DNA from 4 places in the Colwellia sp. BRX9-1 genome. Region 2 is predicted to be linked to each of the others. Evidence: predicted binding sites of a transcription regulator. Region 2 holds the regulator's gene; each other region holds the start of a gene.
What was found. The regulator FNR, encoded in region 2, switches genes on or off when oxygen is low (the NO sensors DNR and NnrR bind a similar motif). The targets are predictions, from matches to a motif close to TTGATCTAGATCAA.
Positions count from the first base shown of each region.

Region 1 (5,802 bases), on a different contig from region 2:
CTGCCAGATTTATAGCGAACAATATCCATGTATTTATTTTCAGCTTGCGCAGCATCAATATCACTCTGACCTTTCAATTTATCCCAACCACCCAATGCTTTATCACCACGGCCTTTTATTTCTAATTCAGTACGCGACTCTTTCAAGTACTTAGTAACACCTGAATTTAAATTTAAGCGTGTAGCGATATCTGAGCCGATGAGCTCCTCTTTTATCGGCGCATAAGGCATAGAGTTAGCGTCAGCATGGCAGGTTGCCCAACACCCAGCACGGTCAGCATATTCAACATCGTCCGTTGCTAACATAAAGGCTAACTTCATTGGGTTATCAGGATCCATTTTACCCCCTTCAACAAACGGAACTGGCGCATGATCACCGTCAGCCCAACTAAACCTCAAATATAAGCTTTCATCATCATGGCTAGCATCAATTGTTACGGGGAAACTTCCTCGCTTACCCGGTATTATGTTTGGCTCAAGTTCCTTCTCACTTTTACCTGAAACAATATTTTCACCAATATCAGCAATTTCTTTACCATGACATTCAATACAACGGTCACCTTTACTAAAAGCACGTTTACCACCATGAGACCGGCCTAATATCCATTCTAACGATGCAGTTCCCGGATAAAAAACGCTAATATCTGTGGATTTTGCTTTTGACCAATCAACATTAATCGTGCTGCTAGAACTCGTCGCTAAAGCATTATCAGTTATTGCTTTATTAGCGGTTGAATTAGTACCTGCATTGGTTAATGCTGCTTGAACTGCTTGTTCAATTTTTTCATCTATCTTCGCTTTCTCAGCAAGCTCTGCTTCCTTGATATCTGCAGCATCTTTGGATTCTTTTGCTTCTACTCGCGCTAAACCATCAAGGTACATTTGCGGTACTTCGCGAATAAATTCAGGGTTTGGTGCTTCAAGAGCTTCAAGTGCTTCATCTGACAATTGATCTCTCACACCATGGTGAGCAATACCTTTATGACAATCAATACAGGTTTGCCCTGTTTCAAATGCATTTAAATGCTGCTTGCGGGCCCGAGGTTTTTGATATTCTGGATTCATAGACTCAAAATTATGACAATTCCGACATTCTCGTGAATCAGTATTTTTCATCGCTTTCCAAACACTCTGAGCAAGTTCAAAACGATGTTCATTAAATTTTTCTTTGGTATCTAATTTACCCGTTAACCAAGAGAATACTTCTTTAGAGGCTTGTATTTTACGCACCACTTTGTGGATCCAAGGTCTAGGTACGTGACAATCAGGACAACCCGCTCTTACGCCAGTTCTATTTGAAAAATGTATGGTGGGTTTATATTCCTGATAAACATTGTCTTCCATTTCGTGACAGCCGATACAAAACTCTGTGGTGTTTGTTGCTTCCATCGCGGTGTTAAAGCCACCCCAAAAAACAATACCGACAACAAAAAAGAGCACAGCTCCGGCTACTGTTGTACCCAGCAGGAGTCGACGAGACCAAAAGCTAGGTTTAGTTATTGTGTTATTTACCATAATTAACTCGTAGGAATAAAGCGAAAAATTAAACAAAGAGTGCGAGTACAACGGCTGTTGCACTCGCATTATTAGTCAAATGACTAATTAAGTTTTGTGGTTCATACGATTATGAACGTTAAACTTACCAGTAGGCGTTGTTAAACCCTTGATACGATGTAACTCTTTAAGCGTTTTTGCATCGTAAATTACAATCTCACCCGTAGGGTTTCTAGCATCTTTACGATTCCAAACAGATACCCAAACTTCAGTACCGTCATCATTAAACTCCATATGCAGTGCCGCTTTACCTGGCTCTGTTGTTACACGGATAGTTTTAACGATTTGGTGAGTATCTTTATCAAATACTTGTACTGATTGTTGAACTTCTGGCTCAGGATGTTTCAACTGATCAGCCCAAACATATTGTGAAGTTTCATGGGTACGGATAAATGCACCAGCACCATCTGTTTCAACTTCATAGCAAAGTTTCCAAGCTTTATCAGGATGACCCATAGGATCATTGCCCCATACTGATACTAGGCCAACACCTAAGTGAGTTGTGCCACCAACAGGACCACATTCTTTATCAATCCAGTTAGCGCCAGGACCAGGATGCGGTAATGCATCAACTTCAATCATCGCTTCTAACTTACGTTCAATAGTATCAATCACAACCATTTTATTTGAAGCATTAGCCGCAATTTGGAAGTAACGACCAGAGGGATCAAAGAAACCATCATGCAAAAATTCTGCTGAAGCAATACTAGTAATGGTTAAGTTATCTAAGTCGGTATAATCAACTTGTAGCATTTGACCAGTTTCTTTAACTGCCACGATAAATGAAGACGTTAAAGGCGAAGTGTAAATAGCAGCTACACGTGCTTCATTGATGAATTCACCTTTAGTATTGTAACCACGAGTAGATACAACTTTAAGTGGGTTTAATGTTACTGCATCCATAATAACGAAATGCGCAGGCCAGTAACCTCCAGCAATTACGTATTTTCCATCGCCAGAAACTGCGATATCACGAGCGTCATAAGCCATTTTAGTTTCAGCAACTAACATTTTGTCAGGCGTTTGCCATAAATCAATTTTATTTACTTTACCGTCACGACCAATGGTGTACCAAAAACGTCCAATATCTTTTGCATGGTCAACTTTATGATGTTCTGTACCTTTAATGACATGTACTGCGTAACCCGTATCGAGGTGAGCAATAATTTTCTTAGTATCACCATCAATAATGGCGGCAGTACCTGCGTCACGTTCGATAACAACAAAGAAGTTTTTCCAATTTAAACCATGCATTGGTTTAGTTGGATAATCTTTCGGTGCTACATATTCTTTGGTGTAAGAGCGCATTTGCGCTAAAGACATTTCTGGAGGAATAGGTGGTTCCATCTGAATGAAGGTCGCTAAATTAGCTATTTCTTCTTTACTGAATAAATCGTCAAAGTTATTCATACCACCTTCAGTACCTAAAGAAATAATCTTCTCTAAACGTTGCTGGCCTTTTTTTAAAGTATTTTCAGGCTCTAAATTTTTGCCTGTTGCGCCTTTACGCAAAGTACCATGACAACCAGCACAGCGTTGAAAGTATTGTAATTTCGCTTTATCAAAGTCAGCCTCAGACAAAGTCGGCTCTGTTGCTGATACAGACAGACTAATACCAGTAACGGCCATTCCTATTGCTAAACCAAGTGCTGACAAGCCATATTTAATTATTTTCATCGTCATTCTCCAGATATTTTTACGAGCTTAATGTTTTGGATAATTCTTATTTTTTCAGTGTTCTACTCTAATTTTATTTTTATTTTTATTAGAATTTCGGTTATTTCGCTTTAATAAAAGTCGAAACTGAAACACCAATAAACAAATTCGTCGTTGTTAACGTTCTGGTCTACGCGCTTTATTATTGAAAGCAACTTAAAATCAATTACAAGAAAAAGTGTTAGTCCAGTAAACAAATGTAACTATTCATTACTTCAGGAATAAATAACCTGATTCAGATCAAGTTTTAAAAGTTTTAGTCATCAATGAATTTGCAACTTGATCAAGGTCAATAAATCAGGCGTTTTTAGAAGACTTAAGCTATTTTCGTATTAGAATCACCACAGAAACCAACTACTTAACCACATTAATTTTAGGGGTATTATTTATGAATAACCGCACTAAGTCTTTACTATATGCCGCCACTATTGGTTTGATTATTGTTGCTATTTTTTTAGGCTTTTTATCAAGCATGGCCAATCCAGTTTCTTGGGTATTAATTGTTGTGCTAGCACTGGTACCTTTGATTTATAAGAAAACAAATCAAAGCAATCAGCTGGAGTGGCAAGAAGAATATAGCGTCGGCATTGAAAGTTTAGATAATGATCATAAAAAACTGATTAACTTACTTAATCAGTTCACTACTGCCTATGACTATGCGATGAGTGAAGATTTTGAACGTCAAGCATTGAGTAATTTAATTGCTTACACAAAATATCATTTTGAACGAGAAGAAAATTTACTTGTTGAGCATAATTTTATTGATGTTGAAGCCCATAAAAAACAACATAAGGTGATGATAGCTCAAGTTGAATCATTCGTTAGCTTGTATGATGAAAAAGGTCATGACGCACTATCTGAAGTCAGTAGTTTCTTAAAAGAATGGTTAATTAATCATATCAATGGCACCGACAAAGAATATACCCAGTGCTTAACAGCACATGGCGTAAAGTAAGAAGTATCCAAAAATATTACTCAAAAGAAATCTCTATTATTGTAGAAATTATTGCTAGTGATCGGCCGCTTTATTACGTTTGTTTGTTTATCACCTAAAGAATAGTGTTTCAGAGTAAAAGCAATAAAGGTTCAATTTAAGCCTTGTTGATTTTACACCAGGGTAAGGATTATTCTCACTCAATGTATTGACGAATAAAACTCAACACACATAACCTGAGTATTGCCTTATTTTAACACTGCTGCCTGACTCTCCTACTGCATCGATATAAACAGAAGTGTCGATAACATCGATGCAGAGAATGATAATGCAGGCACGCCACTGCACTATTTCGTACCTTGATGTAGCTATTCAGTTTTTTATCAGAATCAAAACTGATCGTTGACGAACAAAGATACACTCATCCCTTGAAAGATAGGCTGTCTAAAAATAGCCATCATGAACATAAAAGCCTATTCATAATAGGCTTTTTATTCATCTTAAGTTCTTGTGTTAATATTTTTCTAACTTAAGCTACCAAGCATACTTGATTTGTACTGAGCCATTAATGCCCGCCGCAGCTAAGGTATCTAATAGTGGATCATTCGCTTCAAATCCGTTTACGTCAGACCAATGAGCGTATTTTTTGTCCGTTATATTATATATTGCTGCAGCTAAAGTTATTTTATCGCTAAAACTGTAATTAACCACCAAGTCAAACGTTGTATAGCCAGACGTTGTAGCTAACTTATTGTCGGGATCATCAATATCTGATTTTCCATCAACTAAGCTGGCATTAAATGCAATAGATGCATTTTCATCAGCACTTAACCATTGCACACCAAGTAGAGCATGATTGGGTTGTATTTCATTTAATGGTTGCTCTGTATCTTTATTTTCACCATCGCTCCAAAATAAATTACCATAGGCAGTTATACTATTATTGCTATTAAAAACATTATCAAATTTACCTTTGTAGCTAAGTTCAACGCCATAGATTTCTGCATTATCAATATTTTGAGATTGAAATATTAATCGTTGCACTGCTGGATCAAACCCTAAGTTAACTTTTGTTTGAATAAAGTCTTTATAATCATTTAAAAAGCCAACCAAGTTAAATGTATGTTGTTCAATATCAACGCTATAACCTATTTCATAGCCATGAGTTTTTTCAGATTTTAAATCGGCGTTTGGAATGGCTCGCATTTTAAACATTGGAATGTCTAAACCAATATTAGCGTCTTCAAAAGGGGGAGCTCGAAAACCTTTAACGTATTGAAGATAGACTTTGCTGTTATTATTTATTTGATAAACAACACTCAATTTAGGTGAAAAACTATCTTCACTGATATAAACAATTTCAGTAGCAGGATTATCTTCTAAATACATAACATCAGGTTTAGGTGTTAATTTATAACGATCATAACGAATCGCCGGAATAATGGTGAAATTAGTACCCTCTATGGCAATTTCATCATTAATATAAATACCTAACTCTTTAACCTCTGAAATAGGAAAGTCTCTTACAGGAAATACCTCAGATAAAATGTTATTTGTTGACACACCTGTGGCTATATTAGTTTGTACACCGTTTCGCAT
Region 1 covers NZ_JACGVM010000004.1:110,887-116,688, forward strand. The annotation lists gene H4J76_RS19865 (ethylbenzene dehydrogenase-related protein) at 1-881, opposite strand, end outside; partial or broken gene H4J76_RS19870 (NapC/NirT family cytochrome c) at 963-1,514, opposite strand; gene H4J76_RS06120 (cytochrome D1 domain-containing protein) at 1,602-3,230, opposite strand; gene H4J76_RS06125 (bacteriohemerythrin) at 3,658-4,224, shown strand; gene H4J76_RS06130 (TonB-dependent hemoglobin/transferrin/lactoferrin family receptor) at 4,738-5,802, opposite strand, start outside.
Region 1: a site for FNR is predicted at 3,549-3,562, ahead of H4J76_RS06125 (bacteriohemerythrin). Genes of this name have one in related genera too.

Region 2 (5,802 bases):
CAAACTGTTACTTAATGAAAGTTTGGCTTTTGAATTGTCTTCAATATTGACGTTGTTTGTTAATTGAGCGGCAATAATAGGTTCATCATCAAAAGCGATATCGCCACCATTGATAATGCCTGAATCAGCGTTAATCCCTTTAAAATCAAAAAGTTCACTGTCACACAAATGTGATGGAACCACATTGCGAATGGCAGTAAACATAGATTCAATTCGTCCTGGATGATTAACATTCCAGTCCTGTAACATTTTCTTAATGTTTTGACGTTGTAAATTAGGTTGAGAGCCACATAAATTACAAGGAATAATTGGGAACGCTTTTAGTTGTGCATATTGGATGAGTTCTGCTTCTTTACAAAAAGCTAACGGTCTAATGACGACATGCTCACCATTATCAGAGACCAATTTTGCTGGCATTGATTTTAATTTACCGCCATAAAACATATTTAGCATCAGTGTTTCAACCATGTCATCACGATGATGGCCTAGTGCAATTTTAGTTGCGCCTATTTCTGCCGCGACCTTGTATAAAATAGCTCTGCGTAAACGAGAGCATAAACTGCAGGTGGTCTTCCCCTCAGGTATTTTATCTTTAACAATAGAGTAGGTATCTTCTTGCGCAATTTTATATTCAACACCTAAAGCTTCTAAGTATTCGGGAAGGATATGCTCAGGAAAACCGGGTTGTTTTTGATCAAGATTAACGGCAACGATATCAAAATGAATGGGCGCTGATTCTTTTAACAACATTAAAATAGCCAGTAGGGCGTAACTGTCTTTGCCACCCGATAAGCACACCATTATTTTATCGCCATCTTCTATCATATTATATTGCGCGATAGCTTGGCCAACATGTCGTCTTAAGCGCTTCTCAAGTTTACTCAGCTGTATTTTTTGGCTGGGTGTTAAAGATGTTATTGGTGTCGCTGATTGAGCGCTCATAGTGTTTCCTAGAGATATTTGAAATAAAAAGTATGAATTTTACCGCGCGTAGTATAGCAAAAAGCCAAGGAAATCCTCGGCTTTTTAATGGATATTTACATATTTCAATATTAAGCTAATGGCGAGAGGTAACCATCAGGTTTTATCGCTAAGACATCACAGTTAAGGCGGTCAATGACATGCTCTGCAGTATTACCAATAAGTGCCGCTGAAATCCCCGTTCGACCAATAGTACCTAACACAACTAATTCAGCATCAACGTGCTTAGAAATACTTTGAATAACATCTTCAGGTAAACCTTCTTTAACATGGGTATTTTTAAGCGGAATATTAAAGCTATTAGCATGGTCTTTCATCGCACTTTTGTGATGATTAAACATAGTGTCGTTATATTCAGAGGCGTTAAACTCTGGAATTTCAATGGCAATATTTACTGGCGTACCTGGATAAGAATTCACCAAATGAACATTGGCTTTAATCAGTGAAGAAAACACTATTGATTCTTGGGTTAACTTATTATTAAGCGCTTTGTGCTCATCATCATCGCTACCGATATTGAGTGCGGTAAGTAAATTACCATTGCTTGGCCAGCTATGGTCTTTAACCAGTAATACTGGGCAGGGACATTTCCTTAATATATGCCAATCTGTTGGCGTAAAAATAACCGACTTTAGCTTGTCATGTTGATGGGTGCCTTTGATGACAATATCGAAGTTTTCAGCCAGTACTTTTTTTATGATCTTTTCAAATGGGCGATTATGCCAAATAATACAGGTATCTATGGTTATGTCTTGGTGATCAGTTTCTGAAATCTTTTCGTCTAACCATAGTTTACGATCATTAATAACCGATTGACGCATTGCTTCTCGCTCGTCGCCAGAAAGCATGGTGGTCATTTCATAAGATAAATCATAAATGGTTAAAAATGCAGTGATCTGTCCGCCACTATGTCGTGCTAATTCAATCGCACGTTTCAACGCTTTTTGATTTTCAGTGGTTGGATCAATAACGGCTAATATTTTTTTATACTTATCCATAATATTTACTCCCTAGTTATTAAATAATATTAATAATAGACCATAATTAATAGATATTATTTGCTTTAAATCATAATATTTCAATAAAAAAAATGCTTAACATCTTTAATGTTAAGCATTTATCTATAATTATTTAAAAAAGCGATAAACTACAGTGAAGCACACTCGTTAAGTTTATCCATATTAAGTATTGTGATGAGTTTTCCATCAACTGTGATTAATTCATTTTTTTGAAAACGATTTAATAATCTACTGATGGTTTCAACCGTTAAACCAATATAATTACCAATGTCACTTCGCGTCATCGTTAGGCGAAAATCTGTTAGTGACATACCCCGTGCATGATAGCGACTGGCTAAGGTTGAAATAAAAGTTGCTAAGCGTTGTTCAGCATTTTTGCGGTTAAGTAGCGTTAACATTTCTTGATCTGAGCGGATTTCGGAACTCATCATGCGAAGAATTTGTTTTTTCAACTTAGGCATCGTATTCGATAATGAATCTAAAGTATTGTAAGGTATCTCACAGACCATAGATGTTTCTAAGGCTTTTGCAAAACTAGGATGCTCTGACTCAGCAATAGCATCAAAACCTAATAAATCACCCGCTAAATGAAAACCGGTAATTTGTTCTTCACCTTGTTCATTAACCGTAAATGTTTTGAATGTTCCAGAGCGAATAGCGTATAAAGCTTGCATTTTGTCGCCATCTTGGAAAATTTGTTCGCCTTTATGAATAGGGCGTTTACGGTCAATAATGCTGTCTAGTGTATCGAGTTCTTTATCATTTAAAGAGAAAGGTAAACACAGCTCGCTGATACTACAGTTTTGACAATGAATATGTTGAGATGTAGAACATGGCTTTTTATACATATTAACCTAAATGAGTTATCCCTAATTTATCGATCATATTAAAACAATTGCTTATATGCAAACATTAAACTGTATATTCCGTATGAAATTATCATTAGCGCCATTATTTTCTTGAATTTCGTGTTTGTTACCAACGACTTTATACCAAAAGAGCCAAGTGAAAGACTTAACAAGGCTGGTAAAGTACCTAAACCAAAACTGGTCATAATTAGGGCGCCACTGAGGGCACTTCCACTGGCTAAGGACCAAGTTAATGTTGAGTAGACTAAACCACAAGGTAACCATCCCCAGACTGCTCCTAATGCTAGCGCTTGTTTAGCATTATTAATGGGAATAAACCTTTTACTTAACGGGGATAGATAGCGCCAAAGGAACTTACCCATTTTTTCAACTTTTGATAGCCACATTAACCATTGGCCTAAATACAAGCCTAATAAAATTAAAAATACCGCTGCAAATAACCGTAAAAAACCTAATGGAACGCCAATATTCTTTATTGCAATAGAACTACTAAATCCAACGATTGCCCCAATTAAGCTATAAGAAAAAATTCGGCCAACATTATATGCACCGACCAGCTTAAATTTATCGCTGCCTTTTTGTTGCGGTGATATAGCAGATGTTAACATCGTTGTTATACCACCGCACATACCGATACAATGTCCCGAACCTAACAAGCCGATGATGAATGCCGATAAATAATCTATACTCAACATGGCTGTTATTTACTACCCGTATCATTTTTAGCTGTATTTTCGCTATGGGTTTCAGTGGACTTTTTGGTGGTAGTGTTTTCATCTTCATCAAACAAGATACTCATACCTTGTTTCTCTAAATCATCAAATTGTTCAGTTTTTACTGCCCAAAAAAATAAATAAATGGCGATAGAGGTTAGGATTATCGCTATGGGGATCAAAATATAAATAATGCTCATGGTCTTTATGCTCTATTATAAGTTTGCGTTTACTTTTTTAATAAACGTAACGAGTTAGTGATAACCAATATCGAACTTGCAGACATACCTATAACCGCCATATAGGGAGTAATGTAGCCTGAGACGGCAAGGGGCAATACGATAGCATTATAACCGAATGCCCAAAAATAATTTTGCCAAATAATGCGACGAGTTTTATTGGCGACCTGTCTTAATGTTGTTATCGACTTTAAACGATTATTGAGTAAGATAACATCGGCACCACTTTTAGCTATATCGGTGCCACTCCCCATAGCAATCGAGACATGGGCTGCGCCGAATACTGGCGTATCATTGACACCATCGCCGACCATAGCAACGGTTGAGTTTTTAGGCTGATTTTTTATTATCGCCATCTTATTAGCCGCAGTCAAAGTACTATGTATCTCGTCTAAATGTAGCAATGCCTGAACTTTTTCACAGCCAGCAGGGTTATCACCCGATAGCATGATGGTATAAATATTACTTTTCTTTAAGTCATCTAACAGCGTTTGGGCATCATTGCGAATTTCATCACTTAAGTAAAAAGCAGCGACTAATTGGTTGTCTGCTACTAATAGGCAAGAAGCCGTCGCAAATTCTGCCAACATACTTGATTCGCTAAGCAACCAATTAGGTTTACCGATTTGAAAGTATTGACCGTTCACTTTCCCTTGAATACCAGCACCAGATTTAATTTCAACGGCTTGAGTATGGTAGGAGTAATCACGAAATGCTTTAAACGGTTTGGCTAAAGGGTGCTCAGAATAAGACTCGAGCGCTGCTGCTATAGCTAAAACCTGCTGCTTGCTATAGTTAAGCTTTTCATTATTAAAGCGCTTTATTTCATTAATAGAAAAATCACCAGAAGTTAAGGTACCTGTTTTATCAAAAGCAATAGTGGTTAATTTTGGTAATGTTTCCATAACATGTGCAGATTTGATCATGATACCTTCACGGTTTAAGCGTGTGGTCGCACAGGTTAACGCTGTGGGGGTTGCCAGTGACAATGCGCAAGGGCAGGTAGCAACGAGTACCGATAAGGTGATCCAAAAAGCTTCTTCAGGTAAATGCTGTTGCCAATAAAATGCAGTGCCTATAGCGGTTAGTAAAATAACCGCAACAAAGTATTGAGCGATTTTATCTGATAATTTTGCTAATTTGGGTTTATGCGCCTGAGATGATTCACTTAATCTGATCAGTTGGCTTAAAAAAGAATGTTCACTGGCTTGTTTAACTTCAACGTTGATATTACCGTCACCATTTATAGTGCCTGCAAAGACAGTATCGCCTATTGATTTATTTAAGGGTAACTGCTCACCCGACAACATCGCTTCGTTCAGTTGGCTGCTGCCTGTAATTATTGTGCCATCAGCGGGAACCACTTCGCCTGGTTTTATGAGTACAATATCGAGAGGACGAAGTTTTTTTGCTGGTAGTATGACTTCTTTTTCTGTTCCTTTATCATCAATGAGTTTTGTCGCTATCATCGGCATTAACTTAAGCAAGTTAGCCGAGACTTCCGCGGCGCGACTTCTTGCTCTAAATTCTAAAAATTTACCAATAAGTAGTAAAAAAGTGAACATCGATACTGATTCAAAATAGACTTCACCTTGCTGAGTGATTGTTGCCCAAGCACTGGCCGAAAATGCCAGTGAAATCGCTATAGCAACAGGAACATCCATAGATAAACGCTTCACTTTTAAAGCATTAATAGCTCCCTTGTAGAAGGGTAATGCGCCATAGGTGACAATAGGTAAGGTCAAAAATAAGCTCGCATAGCGTAAATAGATTAAGTTGTACTCATCCATGCCAGAAAAGGCGCCAAAGTATAAGCCAAAAGCGATCATCATGACTTGCATCATTAAAATACCAGAGATACCTAGGCGTTTAATATAATTATTACTTTGGGTTTTGTTAAGTTTTTCGGCGGTACTCGCTTTAAAAGGGAGGGCTTGGTAACCAATATTGCTGATATGATTAATCAGCTCACTAAGTTGTA
Region 2 covers NZ_JACGVM010000006.1:185,945-191,746, forward strand. The annotation lists gene ttcA (tRNA 2-thiocytidine(32) synthetase TtcA) at 1-942, opposite strand, end outside; gene uspE (universal stress protein UspE) at 1,053-1,979, opposite strand; gene fnr (fumarate/nitrate reduction transcriptional regulator Fnr) at 2,129-2,848, opposite strand; gene H4J76_RS08385 (sulfite exporter TauE/SafE family protein) at 2,887-3,564, opposite strand; gene ccoS (cbb3-type cytochrome oxidase assembly protein CcoS) at 3,570-3,782, opposite strand; gene H4J76_RS08395 (heavy metal translocating P-type ATPase) at 3,812-5,802, opposite strand, start outside.

Region 3 (5,802 bases), on a different contig from region 2:
TTAAAAACAATAAAAAAAACTGCAATGAGATTTGCAGTTTTTATTGGGATTATTTATTAAAGGTGATTATTTTTTAGTAAAACCGTCAGCTATTTTATGAAAAGATTCAAGCGTCACTTTATTATCATATTCAATCGAAAATCTGCCATGGAATAACAAGGTTATTGTTAAGTCTTTATAACCTAACCAACATGTATATCCATCAAAGTCATGCCAAGCTTTAATACCAGAATACTGATAAACACCATCGAGTTTAGTACCCTCTTTGGTGATATGGTCATAGATTTCTAAAAAATCTCTTAGCGTTAATTGTCTATCCTTCATCAGTTAAAACTTAATCATTTGGCTGCATCGACCATTGCTACTGCTGGTGCCACACATTTCATCATAAGCTGTTTGATACTCTAGTGCAGCGTTAAATATATTATTATCTCGAAGATAATTTTTAGCTTCAACTAAAGATCCCATCACAGCAACATCTCTAGATTGGGTTAGACCAATAAAGTTATTGAGAGAATCAACCGCGCCAACCAAATAATGAGTCGATTCAGCGACACCAATAATAGTAGGTATAGTTGCTTGATTACTGTTAGTTAATGTATTCATCATAATAATTCTCCAACTTGAGTATAGCTATCATTACGGTGATACGAAGATTAAAGATCAACTTCAGTAAAATTCATAGTTGAATTTTACTAACCTATCACCTTAAAATATCTCGTTTGTCAAAAGATGCTCCTCTCTATTATCCTTTAGCTAGTATTCAGCTACAGCCATTAAGGAACATCTATGAAGAGTAAAACTGTCTGGTATCTCCATCTCCATGTAATGGATGAGTGGAGATGTGTATCCTCTGGTAACCTTGCTCATATCAAAAAAGCCCAGAGTATGTATATACAAAATGGCGTAACCACACTGCTAAGGGTTGCACATAGTAAATTGATTAGTTCAAACAGTTAAATTAACAGATAACGCTTTTAAGCGAATAGCTAGGTTTATGATCAATATTGCCATAGCGGCTAAAGCTGGATTAGAATTGACTGCTGATCTTTCTTGGTCATTTTACTGACCACTAGTAAATAAGAATTATCCATCATTCTCTCTAGCTCGCCCTGAGGAATTGAGCCATCTAAGATAATAGTATTCCAATTAGATTTATTCATATGATAGCCGGGAATGATGCCTGGAAAAATATCACGTAATATCTCTGCCTCATCTGGGTCACATTTTAGGTTCATCCAAAAGTGGCCTTTAGCGTCTTCTGCAACCTTGGCACTTTTAGCGTTTGAACCATGAGAAATCGTTGCAAACAGTTTGTTTTTGACCTTGAAAACGCTAACGTCATCGCCAAATGGATAATAAAGTGAGCTTGCTGGTTTAGCTAATAAATAGTGCTCAGCCATTTGTTGGTTCATAGATTTCATTGACGTTTATCTCTATACATTAAAGGCTTAAATTTACGGTCTAATGAATTTAAGCATAGCAGTAAAGAGTGACTTTGGGTTAATGAGCAAGATGAGCAGAAGTTTCAGCCTAAAAAAATACCGATAAACAATCTATCGGTATTTTTTAGCAAAAGCTGAGCTTAGCTTAAATTAATAATAAGAAACTTGTGTTGGGATTGTTAAAATACTTTTACCAAAACGCTTTAACCAATAATATATCGCCGCAAAAATGGCAATGACAATGATGATGCTAATTCCCGCTGACAACGGATTAGTAGCAAAGGTTGCCACTTGATAAGTAAATGTCGCCGCTAAATAAGCCAATGAAAAGCTCCATAAAGCCGCAAATCCAGCCCAACGACTGCCAACTTCACTCTTTATTGCGCCCATAGCTGCTGCACAAGGTGTATAAAGCAAAATAAATAACAAGTAACTAAATGCGCCAATTTTACCGGCAAATGCAGCCTGCATAACGGTGAATGTTCCTTCATTAACGCCTTGTTCTTCTGCGGCGGTATGTAAGTTGGTAACATCTCCGATATCAGTCCCTAAAGGATCATCAGCTTGAATACCTAATAAGTTTTCTTTTATTGAATCCGTCGCGTCAGTCCACAACTCAGCCATTGACTTTAATGCTTCTGGCTCTGCATTCACATCGGTATAGAGACTATTAAATGTAGCCACTAAAGCCTCTTTCGCAAACAAGCCGGTAATAATGCCAACACTTGCTTGCCAGTTATCTTCCTTAATACCCATAGGTGCAAGTAAAGGGGTAACAACCTGAGCACTTTTACTTAATACCGACTCTTGAGAGTCTTGATGACCAAACTGACCATCAGTACCTAATGAGTTAAAGAAGTTGAGTACACAAACCACTAAGACAATCGTTTTACCTGCCCCCAAAATAAAAGACCGAGTACGTTGCCAAACACGATGCACTAGATAAGAAAGCTTAGGTATTTCATAAAGCGGTAATTCCATAATATTGACAGAATTTTTGCCCATTAATACCGTGTGCTTTAATAAAAATCCAGTGAATAGTGCTGCCGCTATACCGATTAAGTACAATAAGAAAACTAAGTTTTGCCCAGAATCCGGGAAAAATGCCGCAGCAAATAAAGCATATACCGGTAAACGTGCCCCACACGACATAAACGGTGACATCATTATGGTGGTGATACGTTCACGCTCACTATCAAGAATTCGTGCCGACATTACAGCAGGAACCGTACAACCAAAACCAACAATTAAAGGGACAAAAGCTTTGCCGGGTAAACCAATTTTTTGCATAGCACTGTCAACCACAAACGCTGCACGCGCTAAGTAGCCACTGCTTTCTAAAATCGATAAACCAATGAATAAACAAGCGATGATTGGAATAAAAGTAGCGACCGTTTGAATACCTAAGCCAGCTCCTTCAATTAAGGTTAGCAACCACTGAGGTAAATCATAACTTGATAAAAATCTTTGCGGGTAATCGACAAAAATAGCGCCGGCTAAAATATCAAAAAAGTCGATAAAAGCGCTACCAACATTGATTGCAAACATAAACAATAAGTACATCATGCTAAGAAAAACGGGCACACCTAACCAAGGATGAAGGATAAAATGGTCAAGGCGGTCACTTAAACTTATTGCCGGTGCTTTTTTGGAAGCCGGTAGACCCTTTTTAACATCGATCAATAACTGCTGAATAAACTCGTAACGCGCCTGCATAATACTAATAGCATCGGTATTGGTTTGCTGACAGCCACCTTGATCATTACAAGCGCCACATTCAAGATCAATTAACACCTCAGTTGAGTTTTTGTCCGCGAGTTTATTGACAATATCTGCTGATAACATTAATTTCTTTGGACGTTCACTTGCTTTAGGTAATTCAAGTAAAGCCTGTTCAACTTGTTTTAAGGTATCTTTAGCTAAGCTGTTGGCAATAATAACTTTACAGCCAAGTTCTTTGGCTAAAATATTTATATCAACGGTTTGCGCTTCTTTTCGATCAGATTTATTGATAACCAATAATACCGGTAAACCGAGTTCAAGTAGCTGAGTCGTTAAATACAACTGACGCTTTAATTGCGTCGCATCGACGACATTAATTAAACAATCAATGTCGTTATTTTTAAGAAAATCTTGGGTAATAGTCAGGTCTTTACTTTGTTCAGTTCGAGTGGCGAGAGAACTAATGCCAGGTAAGTCTGAAAGTAAAACTTGCTCATTATTAAATGAGAAGCGCTGCTGTTTTGTCGCTACAGTGACGCCAGTCCAGTTTCCTGTTTGTTGTTTCGCGCCCGTTAGAGCATTAAAAAACGTGCTTTTTCCTGAATTGGCAAAGCCAACTAGAGCCAAATGTAAAGCTTGTGACATTAGACGATTTCTATACCTATTTGTTGAGCAATACTCGGTGCTAAGCAAATTTTAGTACCATGGAGATGAAAGGCAAGTGGCCCATTAAATGGTGCTTTATGGGCTAATGATATCTCAGTTTTTAACGCAAAACCCTGCTCGATTAACTTTGAAGTCAAATCGAAATTTGTTGGCAACGTGCGGATCACCGCTCGTTGGGTACGCCTCAATTGTGAAAGGGTCATAAACAACAACTCAAATAATAATGATTATCATTTGATTCTACTTTACTATTAACTTTTCAGCAAGCGTATATAACAGCGTAATTGATCTAAATCAGCTTAAATTAATCTACTAATAAATTTGATTTAAAATTTAATAGTTTAGCAAGCGTTCAATATAATCATATTAAAAATATAACTGGATTTATCTGCGCAGCTTACGTAAAAATAGCGAAAAGGTAAGAGAGGTATTGTTATTATGAAAATTAAATATTACCTAATGAAACATCGCTGACAAATCCAAATAGCTTGTCAGCGATTTACTATTTTAATGACAGTATGATTTATAGATTAAAAGCTATATGTCATTTCTGCCCATGCACTGGTACCTTCTTCAGGTAAACGGTCCATAAACGTTACATCACTGCCTTTGACTCGGTTATAGCCACCTAAGTGATTTTGATATTCTTTATTGAGTAGATTATCAACGCCAAAACGAAGCGTTAATTGATTATTGACGTAATATTGAGCGTCTACATTCATCACACCATAACCAGCACTTGTTTGTTCCTGATTCGTTAATGAAATATCTTTTTGTGCGGCGGCCATCACTAAAACCATATTTACAGACCAATTCTCACTAAAGTAATTGGCACTTAACTGACCATTCAATGGCGCAATACGATACAAGTTATCATTAATATCACGACGTTCGCCACGTACGTAACTGACCACGGCTGATAATTGTATTTGATCATTTATAGTGTAATAGCCATTTACATCAGCACCATAAAGCTTAGCATCTACATTAGTAAACTTTAGAGGGTTATCATCACCCGCCATCATTTGGGCCATCATTTTTGCTGACATATCCAACATACCTAAAGGAGTACCTTGAATATAGTCATCAATATTTTGATAGAAGAAATGAGGTGTGATCATAACTTTTTCAGTTTGGTAGGTAAAACCGACATCCGCTTGATAAGCTGTCTCACTGTTAAGATCCATATTACCCACATAAGTGTTACCGTCGGCCAGCCCACCCGTTGATTCCATCGGGGTCCAGAGATAAAGCTCTTGATATGAAGGCGCTCTATTTTTTAAACCTACGCCTATATATAATGATAAATCTTTCGATAATTGAGTTTCCGTGCTTAATGCGATATCTATATTGGTATCATTAACACTGTGATCACTGTTATTAAAGTTATCCCGTAAGTCTATGGCTAAATCAGCCATCGTTGGCATAGCTGAATTCATATTATCCATCATTGCAGAGCCCATCGGCATAATCATCATTGCCATAGATGTTGCCACTTGACCTGCATCTAATTCAGCTCTTTTTAAACGGACGCCTAACTGAACTTTGGTATTGTTAAAGGTTTGCTGCCATTGTGCAAATAGCCCAAAGCGATCATCTTTGACATCATTAAAGTTTACCACGGCAAACATCGAGTTATTTGGATTGGTGATCACAGAGTCATGCTTGGCTAAATAACCATCGAAGCCAAATTCTAACTCACCAAAAGTAAAAGATTTACCCAGCGAAAAATTAAAATTAGTTGTTATACCCGTAGCATTATTACGACGATGTTTTTCTGGATTATTATTCAATCGCTTTTCAAAGTTAGTCATACCATGATCGGCATCGGTGTAGCCTAACAACCAATCTGCTTGCCAATCGGCCCAGATAAAGTTACCGTCTAAACTTGCTCGGTGACTATAAATATATTCTATATCCATAGGTAATGCTGGCGTACCCGAATCTTGGGTATCTGTATAATGGTAGC
Region 3 covers NZ_JACGVM010000003.1:247,187-252,988, forward strand. The annotation lists gene H4J76_RS05475 (DUF3081 family protein) at 67-324, opposite strand; gene H4J76_RS05480 (DUF6482 family protein) at 328-609, opposite strand; gene H4J76_RS05485 (MmcQ/YjbR family DNA-binding protein) at 1,020-1,415, opposite strand; gene feoB (ferrous iron transport protein B) at 1,596-3,812, opposite strand; gene H4J76_RS05495 (FeoA family protein) at 3,812-4,036, opposite strand; gene H4J76_RS05500 (TonB-dependent receptor) at 4,364-5,802, opposite strand, start outside.
Region 3: a site for FNR is predicted at 4,118-4,131, ahead of H4J76_RS05495 (FeoA family protein). Genes of this name have one in related genera too.

Region 4 (5,802 bases), on a different contig from region 2:
ATAGTTTGAAAAATAAAAAAGGCTCATAAAGAGCCTTTAGATAAGTCCATTATCACCCTTGCGGTGTTAGCGGATCATTAAAAATAATGTGCTATTACCCCTGACAATATTGAGCGCAAAAACCCCTTTGTTATCATTTAAGTAACTGCGTAATTCACCTATAGACTTTATACGCGTGCGGTTTATTCCGCTGATCACGTCACCTCTTTGTAAACCAATAGCGGCGGCGGGACTTTCTTCTTCGACTGACTTAATATCAATACCTTGATCATTCGTACTATTTTCAAGCTCAGCGCCATCTAACATTCTGTGAATGCTTGCGGCCTCTACTTTTGCTGTTTCTTGTTTTTTAAGCGTAACGTCATAAGTCTTTTCTGAGCCGTCTTTTTTGATGACCGTTAATTCAACAGACTTGCCTGCGCCAATTGAGCCAATCTTTCCTCGAATGGCGGCAAACGTTTTTACCACTTTTCCGTTCACTTTGGTAATAACATCACCAGACTCAATGCCGGCATCGGCAGCAGCAGAATCAGCAACGACTTGCTCGATAAAGCCACCTTGGCTCGACTCGAGTTCTAGTGCCTTGGCGATTTCACCATTGACACTTCGGCCTAACACGCCAAGTACACCACGGCGAACTTCGCCGAACTCAATCAATTGTCTAACAATGTTATCGACCATATTACTGGGTATGGCAAAGCCAATACCCACATTGCCACCATTAGGGCCTAATATCGCCGTATTAATGCCAACAAGTTTACCGTGTAAGTTAATGAGTGCACCACCTGAATTACCGCTGTTGATAGCAGCATCAGTTTGAATAAAGTCTTCGTAATTCTGCGCGTTTAATCCGCTACGTCCTAAAGCACTTATAATACCTGAAGTGACGGTTTGCCCCAAACCAAAAGGGCTACCAATGGCAACAGCAAAATCTCCAACTCGTATATCATCTGAGTCAGCTAATTTTACTTCAATTAAATCTTCAGCGTCTATTTGTAGTAAAGCGATATCACTACTGGCATCGGAGCCAATTCTCTTGGCGGTGATTTGACGACCGTCTTTTAACGTTATTTGAATTTCATCAGCTTCATTGATGACATGATTATTAGTGACTATGTAGCCTTGTGCAGCATCAATAATGACCCCTGAGCCTAAACCTCGAAATTCACGTTTTCTTGCTTGGTTTTGTTGAGGATTACCAAAGAAAAACTTTAAAGCATCTGGTACTTTAGATTTATCTTCGTGGGTACCAGTAACCGAAATTAGCACGACACCCGGAGTAACCTTCTCTAGCATCGGCGCTAAACTTGGCAACTGTTGACCACTAACGGAAAAAGGTAAATTGGCTTGGACGGGCAAACTTGCCACGGCAATAGAGCCGGAAAGAAGAATACTTGTTGCTAAAACAGACAGTTTTTTCATAAAAGAGACAACCTTCTTATAAACATAAATGATTAATGTAATTTTATACTTAACTAAAGACCTATGCTGTGTGCGTTAGTTCCAAAGAACATTAGCCTACATTTGTAACACTTTGTTTCTTGTCGGCAAAAAGTCCACTCGCTTGACCTGAGTAGTCAAGTGGTGGTTCTGTGCTTGTTTCTTCACTCTTACGTTCGGCTCGGCTGTGACGTAATGATACGGTTTGTGCAAGTTGTTCTTGTGTTTCTTTTGAGAAAAAAGGCATGCCATCAACGTCTGAAGGTGTTGCTTGTTTTAATAACTGCGTACTTTTTTCCATTTGCAACATGGCTGTTTGGCAAGTGCTATTCATTTTGTCCAAAAGTATTGTTGAATCATCTAAATGTTCTGCAACATCGAGTTTATATTGCGCTAAAGCGGCTTCACTATTACTAACGCGTTCACTAAGTTTCTGGTTGTCTTGGACTGATGCAGATAAAAAACGACTAGCAACAAAACCTATTGCCGCACCAACTAATAAAAGAAAAATTGCTAAAACTATATCCATAGTGTCAAACCCTCGTTATATTCAATAAAATTAGTAAAAATATGGGAACTTATTTTGTATAATAGCGCTTCTGTTCGCGCTTACCTAATGAATATGATTGCGAATTTGTTAATTTCAAGAAAATATTTCATTAGTCCTGTAAAGACTTTGTGAAACAAAATATAAGTGGCCAATAAATGATCAAGCTTTCACCTCTAGATAAGTATAATGAAGATTTAACTCGTGATGATTTTTTACATGACGATGCGCAGGAAAATGCGGTAAAAAACTTACAGCGTCTCTATGAAGATCTTCAAAATAAACCCTTACCCGTTGAAGGATTTAAGAAGGTGCTTAATCGCTGGAAGCGCATTGTTGCCTCATCTGAAACCAAAACCATACAAGGACTTTATTTTTGGGGTGGCGTTGGTCGAGGGAAAACTTATTTAGTTGATACATTTTATGATTGTTTGCCTTTTGAAAATAAAATGCGTGTTCACTTTCATCGCTTTATGCACCGTGTTCATCAAGAATTAAAAACATTAACCGGGCAAGCTGACCCATTGAAAATAATTGCCAAACGTTTTGCTGATGAAACCTGCATTATTTGTTTTGATGAGTTTTTTGTTTCCGACATTACCGATGCAATGATCCTTGGCGCTTTGTTTGAAGAATTATTTGCACATAATGTTACTTTAGTGGCAACGTCAAATATTATACCTGACGGTCTGTACCGAAATGGTTTGCAACGCGAACGTTTTTTACCAGCCATTAAACTCATCAATAAACATTGTGATGTGGTAAATGTCGATAGCGGTATTGATTACCGTTTGCGAACCCTAGAGCAAGCCGAGATTTACCATGCTCCACTTGATGCAGAGGCAAGTGAAAACCTGGCGCAATATTTTATTCAATTGTCGGTCAAACCAGGTAAGAAAGATGTTGACGTTAAAATAAATAATCGCTCATTATCGGCGATTGAAGAGTCAGACGGTATTGTGCACTTTGACTTTTCGGTGTTGTGTGAATCCGCACGTAGTCAAACTGACTATATGGAGATAAGTCGTTTGTATCACACGGTATTATTAGCAAATGTTAAACAAATGAGTGTCGATCGTGAAGATGCGGCCCGTCGATTTATTGCCTTGGTTGATGAATTTTATGAACGTAATGTAAAATTAATTATTTCTGCTGAAGTCGAAATGGAAAATTTATACAGCCACGGTGGTTTGGAATTTGAGTTCAAACGTTGTTTAAGTCGTTTACAAGAAATGCAGTCACATGATTATTTAGCAAGTAAGCACTTACCTTAGTGAGATAGTAAAACTTACTTAAAGATAATTATAAAAATGCCGATTTAACGATCGGCATTTTTTTATGCCAATTTTAGCGTTATTACGCTAACTAGCTATATGTTGTGTTATTTATTGATCTTGATCGCAATATGTAGTGCTTTGGCTTTTGTCATTTATTTTTATAGGTAATATACACCAAAAATAAAATGATAAAGGAATGCTGATGACAAACGCTTTTTCACCAGGCTTAGCGACAAGTATTAAATTACAAGACGCTTCAGTTGATATTTGGGATAAAAAATACCGCTTAAAAGACAAACATGGCCACCCGCAAGAGAATACTATTTCAGAAACATTTCATCGAGTTGCCTTAGCGCTCGCGGATATAGAAAATAAAGATAAGAAAAAGTGGTACGAGAAATTTGTTTGGGCGATGGAGTGTGGCGCCTATCCTGCGGGACGAATAATATCAAATGCAGGTGCCGAAAAATTTAAGCCCGCCACATCAACAATAAACTGCACGGTTTCAGGCACTATCGACGATTCAATGACGGGTATATTAACTGCGGTGCACCAAGCAGGCCTAACGTTAAAGGCGGGGTGTGGTATTGGTTATGAATTCTCAACTTTAAGACCCAGTGGTGCCTTTGTTGCTGGCGCCGGTGCCACAACTTCAGGTCCACTGTCGTTCATGGATATCTTCGATAAAATGTGTTTTACCATTAGTTCTGCCGGCGGGCGGCGTGGTGCGCAAATGGGGGTTTTTGATATCTCTCACCCTGATGTTAAACGTTTTATTTTAGCGAAGCGCGAGGATGGTCGGTTACGGCAATTTAATTTATCACTACTGATCAGTGATGAATTTATTGCTGCTGTAAAAAATCAACAAGACTGGTTACTCAATTTTCCTATTTCTCACCAAGAGTTACTTGCCGATGATATCGCTATCACCGATCGGGATAAAATACTCTTCAAAGAGAATTATTTTGATAACGCTTATATTAAAAAACATAATTATGTATTGAATCATGAAGGTAAAATCGCCTGTAAAATTTATAGCTCGATACCAGCTGTTAGGCTGTGGGATATGATAATGAGCAATACATTTAACTATGCTGAACCAGGTTTTTTACTCATTGACCATGCTAACGAAATGAATAACAACTGGTTTTGTGAAAAACTACGTGCAAGTAATCCCTGCGGCGAACAAATATTACCACCCAACGGTGCTTGTCTGCTGGGTTCAGTAAATTTAGTTAAATTTGTTGAGCAACCTTTCACTTCTAGTGCGAAATTTAATTGGGATAAATACCGCGAAGTTATTAAAGTTTTTACCCGCATGCTCGACAACGTAGTAGAAATTAATGGCTTACCACTGCCTGAACAACAGCAAGAAATTCAAAGTAAGCGCCGTCATGGTATGGGGTACTTAGGATTAGGCTCAGCTCTGACATTATTAAAAATACCTTATAATAGTCCTGAAGCCCTGGCTTTTACTGACAAAGTATCAAAAGTTTTAGCGATAACGGGGTGGCAAGAAGCGTTAAATTTAGCAAAAGAAAAAGGCCCTGCGCCGATACTTGCACAAACGTTCGTGGTAACTCAGCAAATGCTAGTAAAACGCCCCGAAATGATAAAAGACGGCATAAAAGTGGCGGATAAAATCAAAGGTTCAGTTCTGCACGCAAAATACAGTCGTTATATGCAGCGTATCGCTGAAGAAAATCCTGAACTTGTCGAAGCGTTAGCTGAGGTTGGCGCCCGTTTTACACATCATTCTTCAATAGCACCCACAGGCACTTTAGCGCTCAGTCTAGGTAATAATGTATCTAATGGTATTGAACCAAGCTTTGCACATGAATATCACCGCAATATTATTCGTCAAGGTAAGAAATCAAAAGAATCCGTCGCTGTTTCAAGTTATGAACTGCTGGCATATCGTCATTTTATCAATAAAGATGCTTTGGCATATAGCGAAGATGACAATAAAAAGCTGCCTAACTATTTTGTATCTGCCGATGCCATCGCTCCTAAAGAACATGTTGATATTCAGTCTGCGGCACAATACTGGATAGACTCGTCTATTTCAAAAACAATTAATGTTCCAACTGATATCGATTATGAAAACTTCAAAGATATCTATTTGTATGCATACGACCAGGGCTTGAAAGGCTGTACGACTTTTCGTTTTAACCCAGAAGTCCATCAAGGCGTATTAGTAAAAGACGAAGAACTCGCTAATGTAACGTATCAGTTTACCTTAGCCGATGGCACTGAGATTTTAGCGAAAGGTAATGAAGAGGTGGTTTACGACGGCGAAACGCATACGGCTGCAAATCTTCATGACGCTTTAAAAGAAGGTTACTACGGTAAGCTCTAAAAGCCCTGGCAAAAAATAACGAGGAAACTAATAATGAGAGAAATTAATCAAGCGATCACTGCGGTTAAGGTGTTAGTTGCTGATCAGCTGCCTGTTAAAGAAAAAATAAAAGGCATCGCGGATAAACTCACCGAAAGTACAAAACGTCCTGAAATGTTAATTGGTTCTACTTATAAAAT
Region 4 covers NZ_JACGVM010000003.1:120,961-126,762, reverse strand. The annotation lists gene H4J76_RS04920 (Do family serine endopeptidase) at 67-1,422, opposite strand; gene H4J76_RS04915 (YhcB family protein) at 1,514-1,969, opposite strand; gene zapE (cell division protein ZapE) at 2,146-3,261, shown strand; gene H4J76_RS04905 (adenosylcobalamin-dependent ribonucleoside-diphosphate reductase) at 3,467-5,623, shown strand; gene H4J76_RS04900 (NrdJb) at 5,657-5,802, shown strand, end outside.
Region 4: a site for FNR is predicted at 3,376-3,389, ahead of H4J76_RS04905 (adenosylcobalamin-dependent ribonucleoside-diphosphate reductase). Genes of this name have one in related genera too.